2 regions of the Aeromonas sp. MR16 genome follow, and region 1 is predicted to be linked to the other one. Evidence: riboswitches for the same ligand, from Rfam matches in the RefSeq annotation. Region 1 holds a riboswitch; the other holds the start of a gene.
The links. A riboswitch is a leader RNA that binds a small molecule or an ion and turns the genes downstream of it on or off. The one in region 1 is predicted to bind lysine.
Positions count from the first base shown of each region.

Region 2: another riboswitch for lysine. It lies ahead of MM194_RS19495 (Na+/H+ antiporter NhaC family protein); the one in region 1 lies ahead of lysC (lysine-sensitive aspartokinase 3).

Region 1 is NZ_JAKZFK010000012.1:37,631-41,037, reverse strand. Features, by position in the region: gene MM194_RS10990 (hypothetical protein) at 1-454, shown strand, start outside; gene lysC (lysine-sensitive aspartokinase 3) at 538-1,890, opposite strand; lysine riboswitch at 1,976-2,197, opposite strand; gene argA (amino-acid N-acetyltransferase) at 2,331-3,407, opposite strand, start outside.
Region 2 is NZ_JAKZFK010000038.1:11,435-14,841, forward strand. Features, by position in the region: gene MM194_RS19490 (thymidine kinase) at 1-19, opposite strand, end outside; gene MM194_RS19495 (Na+/H+ antiporter NhaC family protein) at 120-1,700, opposite strand; lysine riboswitch at 1,787-1,958, opposite strand; gene MM194_RS19500 (H-NS family nucleoid-associated regulatory protein) at 2,277-2,681, shown strand; gene MM194_RS19505 (cob(I)yrinic acid a,c-diamide adenosyltransferase) at 2,749-3,312, opposite strand; gene MM194_RS19510 (DUF3820 family protein) at 3,309-3,407, opposite strand, start outside.

The sequences.
Region 1 (3,407 bases):
TGAAGTCGATCCCATGCCACAGTTTCGCCACTGGCGCGAGCTGTGCCTGGCCTGGGCCAAATCCGAGCTGCAATACCTGAATCGGGAGGGGGCCAGCGCCGCCGTGCTGGCGCGGCTGCAAGGGCTGGTGGGAGAGTGGAGCGCGGCGCTGGCGAGCGGCGAGGCGCTCGCCGCCAACTGGTGGCGCGACATGTATCGCAGCCATCGGCTCGACATCCTGGACGATCTCAGCGGCAAGAGCTGCGGCCCGCTCACCCTGCGTCGCCTCGACTGGCTGGAGATGGCGGTGGGGGAACACTTCCCCGCCCTGGTCGACAATCTGGGACCCGACGATGCCGGGCTCGGCCAGACCGGGCTCTTGCAAAAGCTCGCCGGCCTGCGCGAGCAGATCCGCGCCTACCAGTTGCCGCCATCCACCCGGGTCGCCTCGGGGGCGGGTCACGCCACCGCCTAGCCGGGCTTGCGGTGTCAAAATTTGCGGAGTCAAAAAAAGAGGGGCCAAGGCCCCTCTTTCTCATGACGGCTCGCCAGCCGTGGCTAGTCGAGCAACTCCTGATGGAGGCGGTTGACGATGTGACCAGCCTCGCCCTCTTTCACCAGGAAGCAGAGGTTGTGGGCGCTGGCGCCATAGCAGATCATGCGGATGTTGTGCTCGCGGATGGCATCGAACACCTGGCTGCCGACCCCGACGGCCTCGCTCATCCGGTTGCCGATGAGCGCCACCAGCGCGAAGCCGGTCTCCACTTCCACCTTGCACAGCTGGCCGAGCTCCGCCAGCACCTTGTCGCTGAGGATGGGCTCGCCGTTGCTCTGGCTGCCGGTGTGATCCAGGGTCAGCGACACGCTTACCTCGGAGGTGGTGATGAGATCCACCGAGATGCGGTGGCGGGCCAGGATGCCGAACACCTCGGCCAGGAAGCCGTAGGCGTGGAACATGTTGAGGCTGTGCAACGTCACCAGCACCTGCTGGCGGCGCAGGGCCACGGCCCGGAACAGCGGGTTGGTGCTGGTGCTGGCGCGGATCCAGGTGCCACCGGCGGCCGGATCCTTGGCGGAGCCGACGAACACCGGGATGTCCTGGCGCAGGGCCGGTTGCAGGGTGGCCGGGTGCAGCACCTTGGCGCCGAAGGTGGCCATCTCGGCCGCCTCCACAAAGCTGATTTCGGGGATGGGGCGGGCCCGGGTCACCAGCCGGGGATCCGTGGTGTAGATACCGGGCACGTCGGTCCAGATCTCGATGCTGGCCGCATCCAGCGCCTCGGCCAGCAGGGCCGCGCTGTAGTCGGAGCCACCGCGCCCCAGGGTGGTGGTGCGGCCATCGGCATCGGCGCCGATGAAACCCTGGGTGATGATGAGGCTGTCGCCGAGCACCGGGCCTATCTTGCTCTGACAGAGCGTGCGGGTGGCGGCCAAGTCAACGCTCGCCTTGCCAAAGCGGCTGTCGGTGCGCATCAGTTGGCGCACATCCTGCCAATGGGCCTTGATCCCGCGCTGGTGCAGGAGCTCGGTGAACAGGCGAGTGGACATCAGCTCGCCACAGGCGATGAGCCTGTCCGCCAGCTCCGCATCCGTGTGCTGGCTGGCCTGGCGGGCCATGGTGCGGATCTCGCCGAGCTGGGCGTGGATGAGGGCGCTGACCTCGCCTGGGTTGCCGAGGGCAGTCAGGATGGCCTGCTGGATCTCGGCCAGCTTGGCGAGCTGGGCGTCCTGGCCCGCCTCGTCGAGTTCACCCTGGGCCAGGCTCACCAACAGGTTGGTGACACCGGCGCTGGCGCTCAGCACCACCACCCGGGTCGCCGGATTGGCCAGCACCACGTCGGCGCAATGGTTCATGGCCGCGGCATCGGCGACACTGGTTCCGCCAAATTTGGCGACGTTGATCGGGCTCATTGCATACTCCAGTCTTAAGGTGAAAAGCCAGTTTTATCAGGCAAAAGAGAGGAGGAGGCTGAAATGGCAGGAAAGCGCGAGGATCCCGGCCAGAAGCACTCCACCCGCGGTGCCCATCCCACAAGAATCCAACTGGATACCTGTGGGATGCACACGACCGATGACAACCCGGGGGATTCAGCCCCCGCAGCCGACGTGGCGGTGTCCAGTGACCTGCCTCGTCTCGGCGCTGCTCCCCCTGACCCAAGCTCATCGGACTCTGGCGTCCTCCCTTGGGCTGCCTGGGCAGCGCTCCTCTTCTGGTGCCACCTTGGAAGGTGGCATGCATGTAGAAATACCCTGCACTGGATTGCACTGTCAACCGAGTTAATAAAAAAATCAACAATTGGTCAGAACCCGGCACAAGATCAATCAGTTACAAGCGAGGCTTGTACAAAGTGTTACAGGATAGTCCTGGACAGTACCTTGGAGCGGCGCTGCCAGTTGTAGAGCCGCTGCCGCTCGACCGGCAAGTCCTCCACCTCCAGTGGCTCGAAGCCCCGCTCCCGGAACCAGTGAATGGAGCGGGTGGTAAGCACGAACAAGCGGCGGATCCCGAGCCGTTTGGCCCGCTCGGCTACCTTGGCGACCAGCTGATCCCCCCGGTTGGAGTTGCGGTACTCGGGATGGATGGCGACGCAGGCCATCTCCGCCATCGCCTCCTCCATGAAGCAGTAGAGGGCGGCACAGCCGATGATGAGGCCGTCGCGCTCTATGATGGTGAACTTGTCGATCTCCATCTCCAGCTGCTCGCGGGAGCGACGCACCAGTATGCCTTCCTCCTCCAGAGGGCGGATGAGATCCAGGATGCCGCCGATGTCTTCGATGGTGGCGGCCCGCGCCCGCTCGGCGCTTTCGCGCACTATCTGGGTGCCGAGGCCATCGCGGCTGAACAGCTCCTGCAGCATGGCGCCGTCATCCTGGTAGCTCACCAGGTGGGAGCGGGGCACGCCACCGCGGCAGGAGGCGATGGCGGCGCGCAGGTAGCGGGCGGTGCCGGACATCTCCTCGCCAGCCTGCTCCAGCTCCACCAGGAGTTCTTCGGCCTGCTCGGGGAAAAGCTCGGAGATGGCCTCACCGTGGCTGTCCATGACCCCCTGGGTGCTGCTGAAACAGATGAGCTTGTCGGCTTTGAGATCCACCGCCACCCGCCGTGCCACCTCTTCCGAGCTCAGGTTGAAGCTCTCGCCGGTGACCGAGCAGCCGATGGGGGAGATGAGCACCAGCCCCTGCTGATCCAGCTGGCGGCCTATCCCCTCCACGTCGATGCGGCGCACCCGGCCGCTGTGGCAGTAGTCGATGCCATCTTCCACCCCGAGGGGCTGGGCGGTGACGAAGTTGCCGCTCACCACGCTGATGCGCGCCCCTTGCATGGGGGTGTTGGCCAGCCCCATGGAGAGCTGGGCAGTGATGTCGTACTGCAGGCCGCCACACACCTGTTTGATGAGGGCGAAGCTCTCGTCATCGGTGACTCTGAT
Region 2 (3,407 bases), on a different contig from region 1:
TGTAGTGCAGTGAAGCCATGATGCTGTTCCGAAACTGAATTTATGGGGCGCATGCTAACCAAAGCCCCTGCCAAAACCAAGGGGCCCGTGGGCCCCTTGTTTAATTTATACGACCTGGCTTATGCGACGGCCAGCGCGCGATGTTGCCGGGACTTGCGCAGATGGTAGCCGGAGAAGATCACAAACCAGAGCCCGCTGACCGTGAAGCCCGCCAGCACCGAGTGCATCAGCCCCATCACCAGATAGCCGAGCGCCGCCCCGAAGGCAATGGCGAGCGCATAAGGCAGCTGGGTCATCACGTGATCGATGTGGTGACAACCAGCCCCGGTGGCCGAGAGGATACTGGTGCTGGAGATGGGCGAGCTGTGATCACCGAACACAGATCCCGCCAGCACCGCGGCCAGCATCGGCAGCATCAGGCTGATGTCGCTGGCGGCCGCCATGTCACCAGCCAGTGGCAGCATGATGCCGAAGGTGCCCCAGCTGGTGCCGGTGGCGAACGCCATGGCGCAGGAGAGGATGAACACCACCGCTGGCAGCACCTCGATGGGCAGGTTGCCGTTGGCCATGGAGGCCAGGTACTTGCCGGTCTCCACGTCGCGCACCACGGCGCCTATGGTCCAGGCGAACAGCAGTATGTTGATGGCGGGCAGCATGGCCATGATCCCTTGCGGGGCGGCCTTCATCCAGTTCTTGGCACCGAGCTTGAGGCGCATGGCGAGACCGATGGAGACCACCAGGCTGCACAGGGCGCCATAGACCAGGGAGGAACCGACGTTGGTGTTCTCGAACGACCCGAGCACGCTGAACGGCAGGCCCTTGCCTTCCAGCACGGCGGCACCGGAGTCAATCATGAAGTAGACGGTCGCCAGGGTCAGGGTCAGGATCGGCAGCACCATGTCGATCATGCCACCATTGCTCTCCTCCGGCGATTCCATGTCCAGCCCGATGGGGCGGCCCTTGGACTCATCCCACAGCTTGCCTTCCAGCGCCCACTGCTCGTGTTGACGCATGGAGCCGATGTCGAGCTGGAACGCGATCACCACCAACACCATGATCAGGGTGAACACGGCGTAGAGGTTCATCGGGATCATCTCGACGAAGGCGGAGATGGGGCTCTGATCGGTCAGGCCATGGGCCGCCATGATGCCGCCCACCAGGGCGATGATGTAGGCCCCCCAGGAGGAGATGGGCATCAGCACACAGACCGGCGCCGCGGTGGAATCGAGCAGATAGGCCAGCTTGGCGCGGGAGATCTGGAAGCGATCGGTGACCGGACGGCAGATGGCGCCCACCGACAGGCTGTGGAAGAAGTCATCGATGAAGAAGGCAAACACCATCATGCCGGTGAGCGCCTTGGCGCCCTTGCGGGTCTTGGCGCGGCGCTCGGCCCACTCGGCGAAGGCGCGGGTGGCGCCGGAGACGCTCATCAGACTGATGAGGCCGCCCAGCAGCAACATGAACAGGATCATGTTGACGTTGTCACGGTTGAGCGCACCCTCGACCCAGACGATCTTGAGCACAGTGTTCAGCATGTAATGCAGGGAGTCGAGCGGCGAAAACTGGTTCAGCAGCAGGCTGCCGGCGACGATACCTACCCCGAGCGACACCAGGACGCGACGGGTGATGATCGCCAAAGCGACGGCCAACAAGGGAGGAATGACTGACCAACCGGAGTCGGCGTAGTGAACGATGTCCATGATCTCTTTGCACCTAAAGACAACAGGTGGAGATCTACCGAGAGGATAAAGAAACAAAACCCATGGGGAGGTAATACTCCTCAGCCCCTTCAGGTAGCGCTCCATAGTGGATGACTATGGCAGTCCTGCACCTGTTCGATGCAGAACCAGCAACCCGGTATGATGGCCTGGTCACTTCGGCGCCGACTCCTTTCCCCGAACATCGCAGGCATCACCCTCCGCTCGGTTACTCATAGGCAGCGCGCCTCTACTTAAAGGTATTCGGCGCACATTTTATCGAGGCACGGTGTGATAGCAAGTTTTTTGATTAAATTTCAATACTTGTATGGCAGCTGAACGGGAAATGGTAGTCAATTGGTGCGATAAAATTGATATAGACGATATTTTAATCTAGCCAGAACTCATTCGGAAATGAATATTATCAACTAGTCGATATATACCCCCACCTATTATCTGCCAAGCTTAATTTACCCATCGAATTAATTAATTCGCCGCACTTGACTTGATGCCAAAGCACCCTATAAATTATCGAAAAACCATCCTGTCTCTTTAATATTTTCTCGCGTGGTAGCCAATATGAACGAATTTTTGAAAGTACTGCTGAATATCCGCAGCCTGCGAGCTGTCTGCCGTGAGCTGACCCTGGAACAACTGGAAGAGGGTCTGGAAAAATTCACCGCCATCGTCACCGAACGCCAGCAGGATGAATCCGCCGATCGTCAGGCGCGCGAAGAGCACCAGAAGAAAATTGCCGAATATGCCGAAATGCTGAAGGCTGCGGGTATTGATCCGTCCGAATTGGTGGGCACAGTTGCCGTCGACAGCCCCAAGGCCAGCAAAGGCAAACGCGCCCCCCGCCCCGCCAAATATCGTTATCTGGACGATGGCGTGGAAAAGACCTGGACCGGTCAGGGTCGCATGCCCTCCACCATTGCCAAGGCCGTGGCCGAAGGTAAATCCGTGGAAGAATTTGCCATCTAATTTCCCGATGTTGGCCAAATAAAAAACCTCGCACTGGCGAGGTTTTTTATTATCCGTGTGACGGTGCTCAGCCCCGATCGGCGGCCTTGACCCAGAGCACCTCGGGGGTGTTGGTGCACACCAGCAGGTATCTCGCCACCGTGAAGAACCAGTCACTCAGCCGGTTCAGATAGGGCAAGACAGCCGGGTTGACCTGCTCGACGCGGCTCAAGCCCAGCAGCAGACGCTCGCAGCGACGGGTCAGGGTGCGCACCACATGAGCCTGTGCCGCCGCCCGGGAGCCGCTCGGCAAGATGAAATTACGCAATACCGGCAACTGGGCGCTATAGGCATCAATCTGTTGTTCGAGTCGCAGTGTCCAGCTTTCATTGACCTGCCACAGGGCCGCATTTTGCGCCTCGCTGGAAAAGGCCAGTTCACCGCCCAAATCAAACAGCTCCTGCTGCAACAATATCAACTCGGCCAATAATCCCGTCTCCTGCACCGGTATTTCGGCCATCAGCAGACCTATCTGGGAATTTAACTCATCGATGGCACCGTAGGTCTCGACGCGCCTGTCATCCTTGGCAAGCTGACTGCCATCGGCCAGTCGGGTGAGTCCCTTGTCGCCCTGCCGGGTATATATTCTCATACTGACATCCTGTTAATAATGGGAATAATCATGGACTCGAGTCCGTTGAGTTTTATCTCGTACGCCAGTGCCAGGGTTTGGCCCAGCGCGCCAGC